Regions from separate parts of the Agrobacterium bohemicum genome, predicted to be linked through region 1. Evidence: riboswitches for the same ligand, from Rfam matches in the RefSeq annotation. Region 1 holds a riboswitch; each other region holds the start of a gene.

Evidence for each region. Region 1 has a riboswitch for cobalamin ahead of ATO67_RS15855 (ABC transporter substrate-binding protein). Riboswitches for the same ligand answer to the same signal wherever they lie in the genome.
Region 2: linked by a shared signal. The riboswitch ahead of bluB (5,6-dimethylbenzimidazole synthase) and the one ahead of ATO67_RS15855 (ABC transporter substrate-binding protein) in region 1 are both predicted to bind cobalamin.
Region 3: linked by a shared signal. The riboswitch ahead of ATO67_RS14445 (LysR family transcriptional regulator) and the one ahead of ATO67_RS15855 (ABC transporter substrate-binding protein) in region 1 are both predicted to bind cobalamin.
Region 4: linked by a shared signal. The riboswitch ahead of ATO67_RS16720 (CbtB domain-containing protein) and the one ahead of ATO67_RS15855 (ABC transporter substrate-binding protein) in region 1 are both predicted to bind cobalamin.

Annotation. Positions count from the first base shown of each region.
Region 1 covers NZ_KQ961031.1:235,155-240,630, reverse strand. The annotation lists gene ATO67_RS15860 (glucose/quinate/shikimate family membrane-bound PQQ-dependent dehydrogenase) at 1-1,489, shown strand, start outside; cobalamin riboswitch at 1,633-1,855, shown strand; gene ATO67_RS15855 (ABC transporter substrate-binding protein) at 2,047-3,078, shown strand; gene ATO67_RS15850 (FecCD family ABC transporter permease) at 3,082-4,101, shown strand; gene ATO67_RS15845 (ABC transporter ATP-binding protein) at 4,098-4,889, shown strand; gene ATO67_RS15840 (hypothetical protein) at 5,047-5,358, shown strand; gene ATO67_RS15835 (NAD-dependent epimerase) at 5,389-5,476, opposite strand, start outside.
Region 2 covers NZ_KQ961023.1:76,837-82,312, reverse strand. The annotation lists gene ATO67_RS00425 (NADP-dependent malic enzyme) at 1-1,138, shown strand, start outside; gene ATO67_RS00420 (DUF2865 domain-containing protein) at 1,258-2,418, shown strand; gene bluB (5,6-dimethylbenzimidazole synthase) at 2,421-3,107, opposite strand; cobalamin riboswitch at 3,182-3,362, opposite strand; gene ATO67_RS00410 (hypothetical protein) at 3,466-3,654, shown strand; gene ATO67_RS00405 (phospholipase D family protein) at 3,766-5,268, shown strand; gene ATO67_RS00400 (carboxymuconolactone decarboxylase family protein) at 5,352-5,476, shown strand, end outside.
Region 3 covers NZ_KQ961030.1:196,083-201,558, forward strand. The annotation lists gene ATO67_RS14435 (methionine synthase) at 1-486, opposite strand, end outside; gene ATO67_RS14440 (DUF1852 domain-containing protein) at 510-1,499, opposite strand; cobalamin riboswitch at 1,701-1,906, shown strand; gene ATO67_RS14445 (LysR family transcriptional regulator) at 2,086-2,991, shown strand; partial or broken gene ATO67_RS14450 (LysR substrate-binding domain-containing protein) at 3,095-3,325, opposite strand; gene ATO67_RS14455 (amidase) at 3,394-4,815, opposite strand.
Region 4 covers NZ_KQ961032.1:155,431-160,906, forward strand. The annotation lists gene ATO67_RS16705 (metallophosphoesterase) at 1-495, shown strand, start outside; gene ATO67_RS16710 (c-type cytochrome) at 704-1,135, shown strand; gene ATO67_RS16715 (cytochrome c) at 1,211-2,128, shown strand; cobalamin riboswitch at 2,158-2,363, shown strand; gene ATO67_RS16720 (CbtB domain-containing protein) at 2,512-2,694, shown strand; gene ATO67_RS16725 (CbtA family protein) at 2,706-3,419, shown strand; gene ATO67_RS16730 (hypothetical protein) at 3,421-3,735, shown strand; gene ATO67_RS16735 (type 1 glutamine amidotransferase family protein) at 3,738-4,304, opposite strand; gene ATO67_RS16740 (GNAT family N-acetyltransferase) at 4,402-4,890, opposite strand; gene ATO67_RS16745 (VOC family protein) at 5,427-5,476, shown strand, end outside.

The sequences.
Region 1 (5,476 bases):
TTACCTGCCAACGTCGGATGCAAGGTTGATTGCACTCGACGCTGCGACAGGTCAGGTTTGCACGACATTTGCCGACAAGGGCACTCTTCTCCTGACCTCCGGCATGGAGCACAATCCGGCTGGCTATTATTATTCGACATCCCCGCCTGCCATTGCAGGCAACAAGATCATCATTGGCGGCGCGGTCAACGACAACTACTCGACGCAGGAACAGTCCGGCGTCATCCGTGCGTTCGACGTGTCCACCGGTGCATTGATCTGGAATTGGGATTCGGGGAACCCTACCCAGACCCAACCGCTTCAGCCGGGTCAGACCTATACGACCAACTCTCCCAACAGCTGGTCGGTATTCAGCGTCGATGAAGCGCTTGGGCTCGTATACATCCCATTGGGAAATCAGGTTCCGGATCAACTCGGCATGGGTCGGAGCGAGAATGTCGAGAAATATTCCTCGTCTATCGTGGCACTGGATGTGAACACGGGGCAGGACAAATGGGTTCGCCAGTTCGTGCATCACGATCTGTGGGACATGGATGTTCCGGCGCAGCCTGTCTTGCTCGACATTACCAAGAAAGACGGGCAGACGGTTCCGGCACTGGTCGGCCCAACCAAGCAGGGTGATATCTACGTTCTGGATCGCCGCAGCGGTGAGCCTATTCTGGCCATGACAGAAGAGAAGGCCCCTGGTGGTACGATCCCGGAAGATTTCAGCGCTCCGACGCAGCCGACATCCGCTTTGTCGTTCAAGCCTGATCCGTTGGTGGAGAAGAACATGTGGGGCGTCTCCATGTTCGATCAGCTGGCATGCCGCATCAAATTCCATCAGCTGAACTATGAAGGCCGCTACACGCCTCCATCCCTCAACGGATCGCTGATCTATCCAGGCAACTTTGGCACTTTCAACTGGGGCTCAGTTGCTGTCGATCCTGAGCGTCAGGTCATGTTCGGTATGCCGACTTATCTGGCCTTCACGTCGAAACTCGTTCCACGCGACCAGATTCCGCCACGCGGTCAGGACGAAAAGGGTAGCGAGCAAGGCCTGAATCGCAACGATGGTGCGCCTTACGGTGTGTTCATGGGCCCATTCCTTGGACCATTGGGTGTTCCTTGTCAGGCTCCACCATGGGGCTACGTCGCAGGTGCCGATCTGCGAACAGGCGATGTTGCTTACAAACACAAGAACGGCACCGTCTATGACATGACGCCGTTGCCACTGCCCTTCAAGGTAGGTGTGCCCGGTATTGGTGGACCGATGATTACCAAGGGCGGCGTCGCGTTCCTCGGTGCAGCGGTCGATAATTACCTTCGCGCTTATGACCTGACATCCGGCAAGCAGCTTTGGGAAGCGCGTCTTCCAGCGGGTGGGCAGGCAACGCCGATGACCTATGCGATGGAAAATGGAAAGCAGTATGTGGTGATGGTTGCTGGCGGACATGGCTCTGTGGGCACCAAGCCCGGTGACTACGTCATCGCCTATACACTGCCTTAAAAACCTATCGAGACGTCGATGTTGGAATGGCCGGGAAAATCTTCCCGGCCATTTTTTGTTGTGCTGGCACCAAAGCGAATTTAGGGCTTGCGATAAAATGTAATAACATTACAAAAGCAATGCTTGACGACTCGTTTCCAATACGTCTATCTGGTTGTGACGGTTTCGAGCGAGTGATCGCAAGAAATAATAGGGAATGCGGTGCGAGCCTTCGGGATCTATGCCGCAGCTGCCCCCGCAACTGTAAACGGATTGTCCAACCCTTTGCCGCTCTTACAAGCGTCATGCCACTGCGAAATTTCGTGGGAAGGTGGGTGAAGACGCCAATCCGTGAGCCAGGAGACCTGCCGTCGAAAGTTCATTCCAATGTCACGGGCGGGGATGCCTGGAACAGGAGACGTCGTGATTGCATCGAGCGCCAGCCAGCGCCTTATTCCATCTGCCATGTCCCGGTTTCGGATCGTTTCAGCACGTGTTCTTTCGGACTGAAGGTCTAAACATGCTCACGCGGCTTTGCCTCAATGGCTGCCGCTGACGATTTCGGGGACTGATCGGAAATGACATTCAATTTTAAAAAAACCGTTTTTGCTGCGAGTTTCGCTGCAATGTCGATTGGCCTGGCGGCGCCATTCGCGCATGCGGCAGAGACGACCTATCCCTTGACGCTGAAGAATTGCGGACGAGATGTAACCTATACGCATGCGCCTGAGCGGACTGCCTCGCTCGGCCAGAGTACGACGGAAATTCTCTATCTGCTGGGTCTTGCCGACAAGGTGGTCGGCACCGCCGTCTGGATCGGCCCCGTCATCAAGGGCTATGAAGATGCCAATGCCAAGATTAAACGGCTGGCCGATAACGACCCGAGTTTCGAAAGCGTTCTGGCCACCAAGCCGGATCTCGTCACGGTGCAGTTTCAGTGGCATGTCGGTCCTGAAGGGATCGTTGCCAAGCCTGAACAGTTCGAAGAGCTGAACATCCCAGTTTATACATCGCCTGCCGATTGCACCGGTAAAGACAATTCCGGCGGTGGAGATGGCGTGCGCCACTCCGTATTCTCGATGGATCTGATCTATCAGGAAATCACCGAACTGGCGCAAATCTTCAATGTTCAGGACAAGGGCGAAAAGCTCGTTGCCGACCTGAAGGCGCGTGAAGAGGCTGCCCGAAAGAAAATTGCATCCGCAAACGGTAAGCTTTCTGCCGTGTTCTGGTTCTCCAGCGCGGAACTCGATATCGATCCTTATGTCGCGGGCAAGAACGGCGCACCCGGTTACATCATGTCGGCACTCGGCATCAAGAATGTCATCAATAGCGAAGAGGAGTGGCCGACGGTTGGTTGGGAAACGATCGCAAAGTCGGAACCCACCCTCATCGTTGCTGGCAAGATGGATCGCAGGCGTTTTCCGGCGGATGACATCGCGCTCAAGCAGAAGTTCCTCAAAGAAGATCCCGTCACGAGCCTGATGCCCGCCGTCAAACAGGGCCATATCGTCATCATGGATGCGCAAGCCATGAACCCAACGATCCGCACCATCGAAGGCATCGAAGTTCTGGCCGACGCTGTCGTCCAGCTTGGGCTCTCCAAGTAAGTCATGGGTGCATGTTTCACCCTTACCCGTGCCGTCTTGCTTACAGTCGGGTGCCTTGGCCTGGCTCTCTGGTTCGGTGCCGCCATTGGTGAGACATCCATTCCCTTGGATGTCGTCGCCAAGACGGTGGCAAATCGTGTGTTTCATGCGGGCTATCCGCTGGATGCCATCGATGAAGGCATCATCTGGAACTACCGCCTCAGCCGGGCGGTCGTTGCCGCTTGCTGCGGTGCCGCACTGGCGCTTTCCGGTGTTGTCTTGCAGGCGTTGTTGCGCAATCCGCTCGCAGATCCCTACATTCTCGGCATTTCGGCGGGTGCTTCTACGGGTGCGGTCAGCGTAGCCATTCTTGGGTTCGGCGCTGGCATGCTGACCATGCCGCTGGGTGCATTTCTGGGTGCGCTGGTGGCATTTGCTCTTGTCAGTCTGCTGGCCTTTCGCGCTGGCCGGGGAAACAGTGCGATCATTCTTGCGGGCGTGGCGGGCTCACAGCTGTTCAACGCGTTGACATCTTTCATCGTGACCAAGGCAGCCAATGCCGAGCAGGCGCGGGGCATCATGTTCTGGCTGCTTGGCAACCTTTCTGGCGTGCGCTGGTCGGATGTCTGGCTGGCGTTGCCTGTTACCATCATCGGTCTTGTCGTGTGTCTGTGTTATGCACGCGCGCTCGATGCCTTTACCTTCGGAGCACAATCGGCCGGGTCTCTGGGTGTGCCGGTTCGGCGTGTCTACATCGTGCTCACCGGCGTCTCCGCACTGATGACCGGCATCATGGTCAGCATTGTTGGCTCCATCGGCTTTATCGGTCTGGTCATTCCCCATGCCGCACGCATGATCGTCGGCATCAGACATGGCCGTCTTCTGCCAGCGGCAGCTTTGACGGGTGCGGTGTTCATGATCGCCGCCGATATTCTGTCGCGCACCATTGTCACCGGTCAGGTCCTTCCCATCGGCGTCATTACCGCCTTGTTTGGCGCACCGGCCTTCGCGCTCATTCTCAGCCAGCGCAGGAGGGCAATATAATGCTGACGGCCCGAAATCTTTGTTGGTCTGCCGGTGGTGTCGACATCGTCAAAAATGTCAGTCTCGACATCACGCCGGGCGAGTTTCTCGGTATCGTCGGGCCAAACGGTTCCGGTAAAACCAGTCTCATGTCGCTGCTGTGCGGTCTCAAGAAAGCGAAATCCGGCGCGGTCGATCTGGATAGCAATGACATGCAGAGCCTGAACCGTCGGGATGTTGCGCGCCACATCGCATTGGTCGAGCAACAGGCGGAAACACAGGAGCATATCAACGCTCGCCAGGCTGTGGAGCTTGGCCGCACACCGCATTTGGGTGCCCTGTCTCCATGGTCGAAAAACGATGATGCCATTGTGGATCAGGCAATGCAGGATGTCGATGCGCATCATTTGACCAAGCGCATGTGGCACACGCTTTCCGGAGGGGAGCGGCAACGTCTGCACATCGCCCGCGCACTGGCGCAGAAGCCTGATATTCTGCTGCTGGATGAACCGACGAACCATCTCGATATCGGTCACCAGATCGCGCTCCTGCATCTCGTTCGCAAGCAACGCCTGACAGTCGTCGCAGCCCTGCACGATCTCAACCACGCGGCGATGTTCTGTGACCGCGTTGCCGTGATGAAAGGCGGTCAGCTGGTGGCTCTCGGTAAGCCGTCAGCGGTGTTTACGGCAGAGCTGATCGGCGATGTCTTCGGTGTCGATGTGACCGTCGAGCGGGAGGATGGCGACATCTGTCACATCCGCTACCGCCCGCCACGCGACGACAGCAACCCATATTCAAAGGCGTGACTTGTTTCCGATTTCGGATGTGCATCTCTTGAATTGAGGAGGCGGCCTCCCACATTCGGTTCAACCCGCTGGTCCGGGCCCCTCTGGTGGAAGTTTCGGTGCTTTCACGATGTCGGACCTTTTCCGACATATACGCCGAACATTCAGAGGTTCACTCATGATTTCCGATATTGCCGCATGGTTCATCACCCTTTTTGTGCTGAGCCCCATTCAGGCCGACGTGCAGGAGCGCATGCAGGGCGCGAATGCGTCTGCACAATCCATTCAGCAATCGCAGCAGTGCATCACGGCGCAGGGACCTAAACTGATTCAGCGTGCTGGCGAAGACCCTTCCTGGGCAATCGCGACAGCAGTGGGCTACACGATCGGCTGGACATCGCCTTCGCAACTGCTCGACGCTAACGATCCGAACTGCGCCGAGTTAACCCGGCTTTTGCAGGGCAATGAGGGCGAAGAGGCAAATAGCTGAAGCTGAGACAAAATCCGGCAGCCTGAATCATCAGGCCTTGCCGGATTGCCAGCTGCGATACCATTCCACGAAGGCAGCAACGCCGGTTTCGATGGTGATGTCAGGCGCATAACCGGTC
Region 2 (5,476 bases), on a different contig from region 1:
ATCGCCGTTTGATCCGCGTCTCATCCTGCGTATTGCGCCAGCCGTTGCGCGTGCTGCTGCCGCAAGCGGTGTGGCCGCCCGCCCGATTACCGATTTCGACGCCTATCTGGATCAGTTGAACCGCTTCGTCTGGCGCTCCGGCTTCATCATGAAGCCGATCTTCAATCTGGCCAAGACTGCCGAAAAGAAGCGCATCATCTTTGCCGAAGGCGAAGACGAGCGTGTACTTCGCGCGGCCCAGGTGCTGCTGGAAGAAGGAACCGGCGTTCCAATCCTCATCGGCCGTCCGCAGATCATCGAGACGCGCCTGAAGCGTTTCGGCCTGCGTATTCGTCCTCACGCGGACTTTGCAGTGGTCAACCCCGAGGATGATCCGCGTTACCGTGAATATGTCGATGACTACTTCGCGCTGGTCGGTCGCGCCGGTATCAACCCGGAAGCAGCCCGCACAATCGTGCGCACCAACAGCACCGTCATCGGCGCGCTGTCGGTCAAACGCGGCGAAGCGGATGCCCTGATCTGCGGTCTGGAAGGTCGCTTCGACCGCCATCTGCGCGACGTGAACCAGATCATCGGCAAACGCGAAGGCGCCCACGCATTCGGCGGCCTCAGCCTGCTGATTACCCAACAAGGCGCGATCTTCCTCACCGACACTTTCGTCAATTACGAGCCGACTTCGGAAGACATTGCCGAACTTGCAATCCTTGCCTCCAAGGAGATCAAGCGTTTCGGTATCACGCCAAAGATCGCGTTGGTCAGCCATTCGAATTTCGGCTCGCGCGATTCGGAAAGCGCCCGCAAGATGCGCCGTGCCCTTCAGCTGGTGCGCGATGCGGCGCCGGAACTGGAAATCGATGGCGAAATGCAGGGCGGTTCGGCCCTGTCTGAAATTCTGCGCAAGCGCGCCATGCCAAACAGCGCCTTGTCGGGCGAAGCCAATCTTCTGGTCTTCCCGAATCTCGACTCGGCCAACATCACGCTGGGCGTCGTCCGCACCATGACAGAAGGCCTGCATGTCGGCCCGATCCTGCTCGGCTCCGCTCTGCCCGTTCACATCCTGTCACCAACGGTGACATCGCGTGGCGTGGTCAACATGGCAGCGCTTGCAACGGTTCAGGCCTCGCACCCTTCGGTGTAAGGCCGGGTTAACGTAATTTTGAACAGGCCCTTGCCGCTTTGCGGCACGGGCTTATGTTATCCTGAACGCATAAACATGCTTCGCATTCCGCGGACGATGATCAACAGGATATGACCTGCATGATGGCAGGGCAGGAAACGGACGGACCATTGATCCCGCGCCGCAGCCGTTTGATCGGCACATTTTTCACTCTCATGCTTGCAGCACCCCTGTCGGCGCAGGCCAGTGCCGTCTGTGATGGGCTGCGCCAGCAGCTCACTCAGCCAACGCGCATCATCGGCAACACGGCCGAGGTAAGACGTTACGCCAATGCGCTGGCGCAACAGAATATTCTCATTCGTCGGATCAAGAACGATATGCGCGGCTACGGCTGCTCGTCAGGCAGCGTCATCGTCTATGGCAATCCAAACGCCGAACTCTGCGGCGAAATCGGTGATGCGCTGGTTCAGGCCGAATCCGACCGTGCCATGATTGCGGAAGATCGAGACCGCATGCTGGCCTCGCAGCGCGATGAGAACGCGCAGGACAGCCGCGAACGCATCATGGCAGCACTGGATGCGCAGGGTTGTTACGATGAGCAACCGCCATCCTTCGCCACGACCGATCCTTCGCAACAACCGGATATGGGCGGCACGGTCGACCCCTTCGACAGTCCCGATAATCAGGACTACCGCCCCTCGCCCGACATGCCCATGCAAGGCGGATTAAGAACGCTTTGCGTGAGAACATGCGATGGCGCGTTCTTCCCGATTTCCTCGAATGCCACACCGCTGGATTTCCGCGCGCAGGCAGCCCAATGCGAGCGCATGTGCCCCGGCACCCAGACCGAACTGTTCTACCATTCGCTTCAGGGTCAGGAAAGTTCGGACATGGTATCGGCCAAAACGGGCGAACCCTATGCCTCCATGCCAACAGCCTTTGCCTATCGCAACAACGCAGGCACCAGTCGCTCGCCATCCTGTAGCTGCAACATGGCCGCCTATCACGACGAGATGAAAAAGCAGGAAGATCAGGCAAAAGCACCGCAATCGACCCCGTCACAGGAGATGTCGAGCATCACGACCATTACGTCACCGAAGAGTGACACAATGCCGAAACCTGCTGACATCAAGCCCGAGGAGCCGAAGCCGGTGGAGAAGGCAGAGCCTGTTCCTGAGCGGGAATACGACCCCAACAACAGCAAGGTCCGCATCGTCGGCCCGCAGTTTCTGCCCGCAGAAACGAGCCGTATCGATCTGAAAAACCCAGCGCTGAAAGGCGCACAGCCGCAGCAAAGGTGACCTTACTTTTCGCCCCACCTATCGCGAAACACAAGTTCCTCCAGCGGCAGTCGCTGCCGCCAGCCTTTGACCGCCAGTTCCGGCTCGTCATAGAGCATATCGACCTTGCCGACGCATAGCCAAGCAACGATTTCGATGTGTTCGGGGATGGCGAGAATATCGCGGATATCGGCGTCGTGGAAAATGCTGACCCATCCGACACCGATGCCTTCCGCCCTCGCGGCCAGCCACAGGTTCTGTATGGCGCAGACGGTGGAGTAGACATCCATGCGCGGATTGTGGGTTCGTCCCAGCACCACGTCGCCGCCACGGGTCGGGTCGCAGGTCACGCAGATCGACAATGGTGCCTTGCGGATGCCTTCGAGTTTCAGGCTGCGATAAAGAACTTGCTGCTCCTCCCCGAACATCTCTGCCGCCTCCGCATTGGCGCGGGAAAATGCCTCCCACGCGCGCTGCCTCACGGCTTCATCGGTCACGAGTGTGAAATTCCATGGCTGCATGAAGCCGACAGACGGCGCCGCATGGGCAGCCCTCAGAAGTTTTTCTACCAGCGCGTCGGACAGTGGCTCGTCCAGAAACTGGTCCCGCACGTCACGGCGGGTTTCGATAGCGCGGTAGACGGCGATCTTATGGTCGTCAGAAAATTCATGCGCCGGCACAAGCCCGCGCTCGAGGTCATCAGGTCGCATCGTCAATCCCCAACAATGCCGAGGCCGGACACATCCGCATCCGGTATCTCGAAAAACCTCGCGCTGTCCAAGCGGTTGGTCTGTTGCATCAGGCCGGTCTTCTGACTTGGCTTCGCTCGCATGTTGCCGCCTTCCCGATCTCTCAGTGGCCTATGGCAACACGCGTCCACCTTACAGCGTTGGGCACGTCACGGAATTTCACCGCGTTCCCGATTCTCCTACCGCAAAGCAGGCACCTGATGCAGGCGTTATCGCGAGGCAAACGCGAAGAAGCAAGACAATCCCGTGTCATTTGCCAACTGATGCCGGAACCCTCCAGCCCGCTGACGCATTCTCCCTGCACAATGGAGGACATCTTATGGATAATTATGCCGAACTTCGCGAGCGCATCGGACAGGATCTTGATACGCTCAAGAAAACCGAAAACCCAAAATCCATTTTCGAGATCGCAGATGATTACCTGCTTGGCGATCCTGACCTGAAACGACAGGTCGTTGAAGATATCATCAAGGAAGAGGCCGACAGGCGAAGCATTGAAATCCACTGACCCAGACCAGATATCTGAGCAGAATATTCAATAAAAGATGCGGGTGATACCATCTCTGTGAATGCCACTGTCGCTATTGCGATCCTTATCGTACTCGTCATTGTCGCGGGTATGGCTCTGGCTACGCGTCACCGCGACAAGATCATCATCAAAATCGCATCGACAGCCCTCTCCAAGGACGATGACGAGACACCCCTCGACCGGCACTGGATGGACCTCAACCGGGATCGTGCCGAAAAGAACGCCCTGTCCCTGATACAATCGAATGTCGGTGCTTTCGCCGCCAGGGTGGGCTCCGCAAGGGCGGCGGGGCGCAGTCTCGACCTCATGTATTACATGTGGAACGCGGATCTTACGGGCCAGCTCGTCATGCGTGAGGTCATCGCCGCTGCCGATCGCGGTGTGCGGGTGCGTCTGTTGCTTGATGATCTCGGCGTGTCCATTTCCGACCGCGCCTTTCACGCTATCGACAGCCATCCCAACATCGAGTTGCGTCTGTTCAACCCCACAAAAGCACGTGAGAACGTTTTCAGGCGCGGCATAGAGATGGTGTTTCGGTTTCGCAGCGTGAACCGACGCATGCACAACAAGGCGTGGATTGCGGATGGTCGGGTCCTCATCGTCGGCGGACGTAACATCGGCGACGCCTATTTCGATGCAGCGGAACAGACGAATTTTCGGGATTTCGATGTCATAGCGCATGGCACATGCGTTGACGAGGCAGAGGACATATTCGACGACTACTGGAACAGTGCAGTGGCAGTTCCGGTCAGATCGCTTCTGTCGCGGCGGCCCAGCAAACTTGCCAAGCTTCGTCGGCGAATGGATGTCCTTGCCTCGGGAAATGCCGCCCGACCCTATCTTGCGCAGGTGGAAAGCCAGCATCACTCCGGCAATTTTCTGATGTCTGACAGTCTGCATTGGGTCGAAAGCGCGAAAGTCGTTGCCGACCCGCCTGAAAAGGCTGCCGGAAACCGTCGCAATGGCCATAATTTTCTGATGGAAACACTGCTTCCGATCATGGAGCAGGCGAAGAAGAAACTCAGGATCACTTCTCCCTATTTCATTCCCGGCCAGAAAGGCGTCGAGACATTCTCACGCCTCTGCGCCGATGGCGTGTCTGTCTGCATCCTCACCAATTCACTGGCAGCGACGGATGTGGCTGCCGTTCACGCTGGTTATTCGCGCTACCGAAAGCCGCTACTGGTCAATAACGTCAAAATACACGAGCTTCGTTCACAGGCAGATCAGTACAAGTCCTTCTCGCTTCGTGGCTCCGGTCAGGCCAGCCTGCATACGAAGGCTTTCACCCGCGATGGCGAGATCGGCTTTATCGGCTCGCTCAACTTCGACCCGCGCTCCATGTCTTTGAATACCGAGATGGGTGTCCTGTTTTCATCTCCAGGTCTGGTGAAAGCCATGGACGAAATTTTCGCGCAGGAAACCAACCACGAAATGAGCTTCGAGCTGACCTTGAATGCAAGACGAAATCTGGTGTGGAATGGTCTGGTGCGCGGTGAATTGCGCCACTACTCGAACGAGCCCTATGCAAGCCTCAGCCGCCGGATACTGGTAATTGCCATGGGACTTTTGCCGCTCGAGTCGCAGCTTTAATGTTTTTCAAGAAAAAGCGTTTCCGAACTGATCCAATTGCGCGCTCACGCATTTCAGAAAGAGTTGAAATACAGGAGAGTTCCATGTTCATCGCCCCGCCAGAGCCGACAGCCAGCCGCAAGACAGCAGAAATGTATCGCGGCGCCGAGGAGACATACGGATATCTTCCCAATATGTATCGGGCCTTCGGTCATCGCCCGGAGGTCAT
Region 3 (5,476 bases), on a different contig from region 1:
CTGGTTGAGTATCTTTGCGAACTCCCAAGCGAGCTTTTCGCGGCTTTTGTAATGACTGTCGTAGAGCGTATCGATCATGGTCATTGGGCCTGGAAGAGCCCATTTGATCTGCTTCGTCGTCTGTTGGCGCAGGAATTTGGCATCATCGACAAAGACCGGCCTTTGACGGGACACGGCTCCAACGACCGTCGGGACGCTTGCATCATACCGGTTACGAATCCTGACGGTTTCTCGTTTCTCGAAATCGACGCCGTCGAGGTGCTCAATGAACGTTGTGACAAAATGCTGGCGGGTCTGCTCCCCGTCGCTGACGATCTCGATGCCAGCCTGAAGCTGGTCGTCCAATGCCAGACGCAAGGCGTCCTGCTTCGCTTCGATCAGTTCATCACCCTGCAACTTCCAGGGCGACCATAGCTTCTCAGGCTCTGCAAGCCAGGAGGGCTTTGGCAGGCTGCCGGCGGCCGAAGGGGGCAACAATGACTTCATCGGAATGATCCTATGCTTTCGGATTAACGGACGACGTAGTTGGCGGACCATGCATCGAGAATGGTCTTGAACGGTCTGATAAAATGCTGCTCGGCAAATTTTCCCTGCTCGACTGCAAGGCGGCTGCGCTCCTCCCGATCATAGACGACTTGCGTCAGTGAATAGTCCGAGTGCTTCAGGTTTGGGCGGTAACACGTGCCCGCAACGGAATTGGCATTGTAGATTTCCGGGCGGTAGATTTTTTGGAACGTATCCATCGTGCTGATGGTACTGATGAGCTCGAGGTTCGTGTAATCCGTCAGCAGGTCGCCGATAAAGTAGAATGCAAATGGCGCGACGCTGTTGGGCGGCATGAAATAACGTACTTGCAATCCCATCTTCTCGAAGTACCGGTCTGTCGGCGAGAACTCGCTTTGCCTGTATTCGATACCAAGGATCGGATGCTGATTGTCGGTGCGATGATAGGTCTTGGTGCTGGAGGCGCTCAGGCAGATGATCGGCGGCTTGCTGAAATGGTCCCTGTAAGCTTCTGACTTCAGGAACGCCTGAAACAGCTTCCCATGCAGATCACCGAAGTCGTCAGGTGCGCTGAAAGCGTCCTTGTTAATGTTATGCTCGGGCAGCAGGATACTGAAATCATAATCTCTGACGTAGGAAGAGAAGTTGTTACCGACGACGCCTTCGATACGCTCGCTCGTCGCTTGATCGACGATGTTGGTCTTGAGGACTTCGATGATGGGGAAGGTTTCGGTCTCTGCCGATGACCCGATGCTCATCTCCACGGATACGATTTCGATCTCGACTGCGTAGCGATCCCGTAGCGGGTTATCCCAATGCGCCATCGCATTGAACTTGTTGTCGATCATCCGCAATGCGTTGCGCAGGTTCTCTCGACGGTTCTCGCCTCGTGCCAGATTGGCGAAATTCGTCGTGGCGCGCGTACTCTCTGCAGGGCGATAGTCCTCGTCAAACGGAATGCACCTGATCGAGAAAGTGAAAGTGCTGTCCAACATCATCCGGCATCCTGCTTCCCGAATTAGGTCGTCGTAAGCGGCCCTTTCGGTTCAAAGTCATTCTTGCGGGCGGTATGCCTGACCCGGCGGCTGACTAAAAATGGTATTATCTCACTGACGTATGAGCGCTGTTCATGCGTTTGATGCCGACAACGTTCTCTACTTCTTGAGAAGAAAACTTGACCCTCCAACCAACATGCTACATTGCTTCGTCATCGTGGTTCTTCAGGCGAAAGTCTGGAGCTAAGAGGGAATTCGGTACGGCGCTCATCGCCCGAAGCCGGAGCTGCCCCCGCAACTGTAAGCGACGAGCGGAAGTCAATTCATGTCACTGAGGCGCGCCTCGGGAAGACGGACGGAAGCATTGACCCGCAAGCCAGGAGACCTGCCGCGACAGATAACGTCCACGGGCGGGGTGTCCCGGTGTGCCGCTTTGCGTTCGGCATCCTCGCGCCGTTGCCTCGCGTCATGTCTTCGCCCTGCCGCAACATGATGGCAGTGCCGATGAACCAGAACCCGACGACAAGAGCACCTAAGCAAGTCTCGATCCCCCTCGACGCGCACCTGCAGACGAGAAGTCGCTGACATGCTGGACAGACAACACCTTTCCATCCTGCGGGAAGTCGACCGTCTTGGCAGTCTGACGGCGGCTGCTGAACGGTTGAATGTGACCCAGTCGGCGCTCAGCCATACGATCCGAAAACTCGAAGAACGCTATGGAATAGCTGTGTGGGGAAAAGACGGACGCAATGTGCGTCTGACTGAGGCGGGTCGCTACATCGTTGAACTCGCGCAGCGCGTCCTGCCGCAGCTTGAAAGGGCGGAAAATGTCCTCTCTGATTACCGGTATGGACGACGAGGATCGTTGAAAATCGGGATGGAATGCCATCCCTGCCATCAATGGCTCATGGGCGTCACGAAGCCATATTTGCTCGAATGGCCCGATGTCGACTTGGAGCTGACGACCTCTTTCGTGTTCGGCGGAGTATTTGCTTTAACAGGATCAGAGATCGACATCCTGATCACGCCAGACCCGATCGATGCGGCGGGCATCCACTATGTGGCGGTCTTCGATTACGAGCTAGTCCTCGCCGTGCCGACCGGCCATCCGCTAACTTTCAAAGATCATGCCGAACCTTCAGACCTTCTGGACGAGACGTTGTTCACCTATCCTGTGCCGCCGGAAAGGCTCGATGTCTTCACCCAGTTCCTAGTACCGGGCGACACTCGCCCCCGTCATCACAGTACTGTCGAAACAACGGAGATGATGTTGCAGCTTGTTGCGGCAGGTCGCGGGGTCAGCGCAATCCCAGACTGGCTCGTGCGGCTGGACGCCGCGGAACTGGGTGTTCAACCTGTCCGGATAGGGAGCAGGGGCATCAGCAAGAGTATCCACCTCGGGTTAAGATGTGGCGATGAGGACGTCGACTATATCGCTGGTTTCCTGAGCAGGGCACGTCAAACACCTTCAACACCAGTTGCTAGCTCATAGGCGGAGTAACGTCAGTCGGAAGCATAAACGCGCGTTTGTCTGCTTTGGGCCAGATGCGGTTATCCGCTCTGCGCCAATAAGACATGGCGATTGGCATCATCAATTAGACTTCCGTAAACAGCTTCTCCGCTGCGAAATCGATAAAGGCGCGCAGCCTCGGTGTAATAAATCGCGCCGACGGCCAGAGGATGGAGAAATGGCCTGGTGCCGTCAGACTGTCGCTCAGCACCGTTTGTAGCAGGCCTTCGCGAATGGCATCGGCCGCTAGGAACTCTGGCAGATAAGCGAGGCCAAGGCTATCGATCGCGGCAGCCCTGATCGCCTCCATGTTTCCACAAGTGAGAGCGCGTCACGGAGAACCTCGCAGGAAGGCGCACTTCTATTTGGGCCGGCATCTCTCCTCTACGCAAGGAAGTCGACCTTTACGGCCGCCTGTGGGCAGATTGCTCTACGGGCCATTTCGTCTTCGATGACTTGAGCCGCACGATAGATGCTGAACTCGTCGAAATTCCGCCCGACGAGCTGGACCGAAAGGGGCAGGCCATCGGCGCTGATGCCCGCAGGCACGCTCATGGCTGGCGAGCCCGTCAGGTTGAAAGCGGCATTGACGGACGGGGTCCCATTCACAAGAGAATTTCTTGCCACGTCATGGATGAGAGGTGCGACGCCAAGCGCACCGATCACCAAAAGGAGATTGACAGATGAAAAGGCCTCGGCGAGCTCTGTGGTCAGTTCCCCACGCCTGCGGCATGCCTGGAGGTAATCGGTCGCAGTGAGCAAGAAGCCTGGTAAAAAGCGCTCGACCGAATACGGACCATAAAGATGGAGACTGCGTCTGAAATCGTCTTCGTGGACGGCTGCTGCCTCGCTATACATGATGACGCGCTGGGCGGCGAAATAGTGACGCAGAGGTGATAATGATACATCCGTGGTGGTGGCACCAGCGTGTTCAAAAAGTCTGGCAGCCTCTTCGAAAACTGCGACGCACTCGTCCGAAAAGAAGTCGGGCTCCTCTTCATGGAAACTGCGCAGGAGACCTATCCTCATGCCACACACGCCTAAAGACGTCGCCTCGGTCCATGGCTGCGACGGAATGTCGACTGAAGACGGGTCACCGGGGTCATGACCTGCAAGAGCCTGGAGTGCTATCGCATTGTCCTCAACGGACCACGTCATTGGGCCGGCGGTCTCCATGGAATAGGCTTGAGGCGTCATCCCCCAGCGGCTCACCCGACCATATGTCGGCTTCATGCCCGAAATGCCGCAGTAGGCTGACGGCGTCCTTATCGATCCGCCCGTGTCCGTTCCGATCGCAAGCGGAACCGTTCCCGCAGCGACGGCTGCCGCCGACCCACTTGACGAGCCCCCGGTAAAGCGATCGAGATCCCACGGATTGCGCGCGGGCCCAAAGGGCAGGCTGAAATCCGGCCCACCCATGGCGAATTCCTGCGTCTCAGTCTTACCCAGCAAGACAGCGCCAGCCGCGCGCAGACTTGCGACGACTGACGCGTCAGACGTTGCGATGTCACCCAGCGTGAGGCGAGAATTGTTGGTGGTTGGAAGGCCAGACACATTGATGATGTCCTTCACCGCATATGGGATGCCATGCAAAGGTCCTCTGTATTGACCTTCCATGATTTCAGCCTCAGCCTTGCGGGCGTCAACACGTGCTGCGTCCTCCTCGATCGTGATGAAACAATGGAGCGTGGAATTGAGTGTTGTTGCACGTGCAAGAAAGTGATCAACCACCTCGACGGGTGAGATTTGTTTTCGAGCAATCATTCGTGCGGTTTCAGCGATCCCAAGTTCCCAGAGCTCCGACATCTGTCACACCTCGTCCGTCGAAGGTCGATCGTCCGTGGTGCAGGGCCTTGGAATTGCTGGTCCATCGACACGAAACACGTGGGGAGATTCCACCCGGCGATCACGCGGTATTCGCACCAAATCAGTCAGGACCCGGAGATTTGCGTATGATGCGCGGGCAGCTTCAAATTGGTCGTCGTCAAGTTTCAGCCCTGCCCGTTCGATCAACACGGAAAATTCGTCACGGCCAAGCATGTCCTATCCACTCCCGCGTTTCTTCAGGCAATGCTGTCAGGTTCAGAACCATTTCGCTCATCAGAACCGTCGGTCATCAGTAAAATGGTTTATTCAAACCGCCGATACCTGGCGAAATTGACAGGATGACAACAGGTCGGGAGGTCAGGCCGGAATGCGAACGATCGCGCCATCTCCGCTCACATAGGTCTCATCCCTTTTCGAATGAGGCACATCAAAACTGTCTTAAGTTTGGCCCGCATAGGTACGGGACAACACGCCGCATCACCTCGTGATCGCCAGCATGAACCACGGCCAATCCCGCTCTCTGTCGATGGCTTCCTGGCCCAGATCCGGATCTTCCACGATCAACCCGTGAAGGGTCCGCAGCCACGCTGCGGCCTCTTGGCTTTGCCTGCGAGGTGATCGCGCCCGTCTCAGGGCCTTT
Region 4 (5,476 bases), on a different contig from region 1:
CTGTTTGCGCCCCCACAGGGTGATCCGCGTCGTGAACTGGCTGCGCAAAGGCTTGACGTGCTGAAACAGGCCGGTGCCATCAATGCCCAGAACTGGAATGGTTCTTTCAGTCCGGAGCAGGTGGCATGGCTTTCCGATACGCTGGACGCGGCTGAAAAGGCGGGCGAAACCGTCATCATCTTCTGCCACTATCCGCTCTATCCTGATAATGCCCACAATATGTGGGACGCGCCTCAAACCCTGGAATTACTCAGTACACGACGATGCGTGAAGGCGTGGTTCTGCGGGCATAATCACGTTGGCAATTACGGGCAGGTGAGCAGCACGCATTTCATGAATTTCAAAGGCATGGTCGATACCTTGGACGAAAACACTTTTGCCATTGCAGATATCTTTGAAGATCGCATTGAAATTCGTGGCTTCGGCCGCGAAGATAGCCGGACGTTGCTACTGTCAGCCTTGACAGACCGGCAGCAGGTCGCGGTGGCGCGGTGATAAAAGCCGACGGCCAAAGGCAACTTTATATACCTGATTTCGCTTTACAAATCACCGGAATGTGACTTCTTTTTGCCATGTGAAGCAGGCATCTTCGTCCACGCTCGCTCCAGCATGTCGGGCGGGTGGGACGCTGTTTTGCGATGACGACATGCGAGAACACAGAGCAGACACCCCTCCGGCGCGCCGGTTTCAGGAGAGAGAAACGATGAAGCTTAGAACCATTGCCGCTTCCATAATGATAGGCTGTCTTTGCGCCGGTGCGGTTTCCGCAGCTGGCGAGGTTGAGAAGCGCGAAGGCTTGATGAAGGGTATCGGCGGCGCCATGGGTGCGCTTGGCGCCATTGCCAAGGGTGAAAAGCCTTACGATGCGGCTACCGTCAAAACCGCTGTTACCACCATCAGCACCAATGCCAAGGCCTTTCCGGACCAGTTCCCGGCTGGTTCCGAGGGCGGCGCTGCGGCTCCTGCCATCTGGCAGAACTTCGTGGACTTCAAGTCCAAGTCCGAAAAGCTCGGTTCTGATGCCGATGCGGTTCTGGCGCAATTGCCGACGGATCAGGCCAGCGTTGGTGCTGCCATGAAGACCCTCGGCGCAGATTGCAGCAGTTGCCACCAGACCTACCGTCTCAAGAAGTAGTCGGTACCAGCCAAGGTCCGCCACCATACCGGCGGACCTTTTCGCATTGTAAATTCGGACGAATCGGAGAAGGCGATGGCTTCCATCTGGGCGAAGCTGGCGGGCGGTGCTGTTATTGCGGGTGCCGTCGGCCTTGGCGTTTTCATGTGGGTAACCGCGCCGCAACGCCAGCCACCAAGCCATTGGGCCAATCTGGGTGAGCCGAACCTTGCCAATGGTGAAACGCTGTTCTGGGCGGGCGGCTGCGCAAGCTGCCATGCCGCGCCGAATGCCACGGGCGACGCACTGAAGACGCTGTCCGGCGGGCAGGCCTTGCCAAGCCCGTTCGGCACCTTCCACATGCCCAACATTTCTTCTGATCCGCAGCACGGCATCGGCGCGTGGACAGTGGGGCAATTCGGCGATGCGATGACGCGCGGCGTCGGCAAAGACGGCGAGCATCTCTACCCGTCATTCCCTTACAACTCCTATGCGCGGATGACGCCGCAGGATGTGAACGATCTTTTCGCCTATTTGAAAACACTGCCGGCCAGCACCAATGATGCGCCGGGCCATGATCTGCCATTTCCCTTCAATATTCGTCTTGCTCTGGGTGGCTGGAAATTCCTGTATTTCGACAAGGGCAAGCCGCGCGTGCAGCTTGCCAATGCCGATGCGGAAGTCCTTCGCGGGCAATATCTCGTGGAAGGCCTCGGCCACTGCGGTGAATGCCACACCCCGCGCGATGCACTGGGTGGGTTCCTGAAGAACCAATGGCTAGCCGGTGGACCCAACCCGGAAGGTGAGGGGCGTATTCCCGATATCCGGCCTGAGTCCCAACCCATCGGTTCATGGTCGCAAGCTGATATCGCCAATTATCTCGAGACCGGCTTTACACCGGATTTCGATAGCGCCGGCGGTTCCATGGTCAAGGTGCAGCAGAACATGGCCCGCCTTCCCGCCGAAGATCGCAACGCGATTGCGGCCTACCTGAAGGCATTGCCGTCTCCGTGATCAGCCATTGACTCGGATCAGCTTCCGCCGGATAACGGTTGTGTGATGGTCTTTTCGGGTTCGCCCGGAAAGTGAAAAGGGAACACGATAGAAGCGCGAGCTTTGATTCGTGGCTGCCCCCGCAACTGTGAGCGGATAGCCTGAAAACGAAAAGCCACTGACTGCAAAGTTCGGGAAGGTGTTTTCAAGGTTACGACCCGCGAGCCAGGAGACCTGCCATCACGTGAGTGTCGTCAATACCGGCGGGGTGTCCGGAACAGCACGGTTGGCAGGTCGGTTCTCCGGCCTTCAAGACCTTGTGTCTCTTTCCCCGTGGTGAATGTTGAATGCGGTCGTGCGGCTTTTGATCAGCAATGCGCCCACCCGCTCAGGAAGGGATCACCATGTCTATCCAGCAGAATACGGCCACATCAGCCGTATCAACCAAAACATCGAAGATTGCGCAGTCGTTGACAGCCGCCGCACTTGGCCTGTTCATCGTCGGTTTCGTGGGCTTTTCGCATGTCGAAGCGGTGCACAATGCCGCCCATGATACGCGTCATGCCAATGCCTTCCCTTGCCATTGAGGGAAACAGAGATGCCATTTTTCCGTAATATCGTTTTTACCGCCGTTCTGGTGGGGCTGATTGCCGGTCTCGCCGTCAGCGTCATGCAGGCTGTCGGCACCACGCCTCTCATCCTTCAGGCGGAAACCTTTGAAAATGCCGGCGGCGAGGCTGCTCCCGCTCACGCCCACGATGCCGCAACACCGGCCGACCATCATCATGATGCCGAAGCCTGGACGCCTGCCGATGGTTTCGAACGCAACGCCTACACCATCGCCGCCAATGTGCTGACCGCCATCGGCTACGCGCTGGTCCTGACGGCGTTGATTTCGCTACGCGGCTCAGAAGGCGGCTGGCGCGAAGGCATCTTCTGGGGTCTTGCGGGTTTTGCCGCCGTCATGCTGGCACCCATGATCGGTCTGCCACCGGAATTGCCGGGCACGCCCGCCGCCGCTCTCGGCGCACGTCAGATGTGGTGGATCGCGACGGTCGCCGCAACGGCGGGTGGTTTGGCGCTGCTCGTCTTCAGACGGGGTGAGCCATGGGCTGCGGTTCTGGCCGTCATGCTCATCGCCGCACCACACGTCATTGGCGCGCCGCTGCCGCCGGAGGGCGAACACGCTTTGGCACCTCTGCCACTCGAGCGCCGGTTCATGGTGCTGGCAACCGTTACCAGTTTTGTGTTCTGGATCATTCTTGGTTCGCTGAGCGGGCTTTTCTTCAAGCGTTTCGACGCTGCCCGATAAGATGAAAAATGCAGTCGAGTGGAGCGATGAACTCGATGCGCTGCGTTTTTCCGTCCCCGGTCATGGCGCGCCTTGCGCCATGCACCGCCTCGCTTTCAAAGCGCTGCTGCGGCAAGAGCCTGAAAAGGCAGCGTGCCTACAGTTTTTCGAGAGTAATAGCCCGGCCTTCTTGACGGCCGCCGCAGCCAAGATCGCCCGTCTTGCTTTGCCAGTCGACCGCAGCCTGCACCTTAACAGTCGGGATTTGCGCCGCGCAATGACGTCCGATGACACGCAAGGACCAGCACGTGCCTGCCGCATTCTTGATCGAAGCTGAGTCTACCGATGTTCCGCCGAAAACACGGTGATTTCGGCCTCCGCCTCCGGTCCCCAGAGGTCGAGTGCTTTCAACACCTCTGCTGCAAATGTCACCGGCGCGCTGCCAGGTGCGGTAATGATGCCCTTGTCGCTGACGGCTTGCGGCTGGTCGCGGTAGTGTTCCGCGCCTTGATAGCTCTCGTATCTGCTATGTGAACTCACCGAATTGCCGGTATGGGCCACGTGGTTCAGCACGCCGGTTCCCGCGAGCGCACTCGCCGCCGCACAGATGCCTGCCACTACGCGGTCCTGCGCGCGAAAGCGGTGGACGAGGTCGGTAAAATCCGGTGCCACACCCTTTTCCCAGATCAGCCCACCGGGAATGACCAGCGCATGGATCATATCAGGGTCCAACGCATCATAGGCCATATCAGGGGTGACTTTCAGGCCGCCCATGGAAACGACGGGCGAACCATCAGGCGTTGCGGTCAAGATGTCGACGCCCAGATACCCACGTGCCGCCGCAGTCAACAATGCGGGTTCCCAATCGGCAAAATCCTCGGTTAGGGCCAGCGCAATACGAGGCATTCTCTTCTCCTGCAATCAACCACGTTGAAACACTAAACCGAAACAAGACCATGCCAAAAGCCTGACCGGCACGGTCGGTTCCGTTGTGTCTATCGCACTAAGCTAACGCCTGCATGAAACGCATGCCGGTCACGGGGCGTGGTATGAAATCCATGTTTTCGTAGAATTTGTGCGCAGCGAAATTGCCGGTTGCGGCACCCACCGAAAGGAAGTCGCAGCCACAACGCTTGGCAACATCACGAGCGCGCCCCACCAGATGCTGGCCGGTGCCATGGCCACGGTGGCCATCACGCACGAAAAGATGGTGCAGTTCCATGCCGCGACGGCCTTCCTGCGCACGGTAGAGCGGCAAGAGAATGGCGTATCCGATCAACTCGCCATCGGCTTCGGCAACCAGCGCCGTAATCCACGGCACCTGGCCAAACAGGTCGCGCTCCAGCTTTTCAGCCGTAATCGCTGCCGCATCGCCATGGTGGGCGGCAAGCAACGTGATCATCTCGTTAAGCTCAGGCAAATCGGCCTTGCGCGCACCGCGAATGGTGACAACGGGTGGTCTCGGTAGGGTCAGAAGGCTGTCTTCGGTCATTTTCTCGTCCTTCGGGTTCTGGTTTAGCCGTCAGGACATTTGAAAACAACAAAGCCGCCTGACGGCGGCTTGTTGACAAAGTGATCTGTCGAGCCGCCCTTAAAGGAAGGCCCAAAAATACGTGCAGGAAATGGGTGCGCGTGCGTTGATCATGCGAGGTTCAATGCGCTCGAATCGTAATTGTGTCAAGGCCAGATTTCTGGTTTATGCAGAAGCTGTCATACGAAGCGACTTCGTCGCGATTGCTGCCTCTGCAATATTTGCCAGCGTTGTTTTCGAGTAGGCCTTTTTCAACGCGGTTTCAGCTGGTCTATGCGGCACGTTCGATAGGATAATTGGGGTGGTCTTTTTATAATGATGCGAGGAGCATTTCACCTCCGACTAAAACGGTCTGACCATGAAGCATCCTTGCAAGACGATCATTGCTTTGCCGAGCACTGAAGTGCCACAAAAATGATGACGACCATATTGCTGGTGCCAGTCGCGGCATTGTAGATTCGTTTGCTTTGCAAGCTTATCGGAGTGAGTATCTAGTGATGAAAAATACCGCCAACGTAATCGCCGTAGATCACGCAGGGTTCGTTGT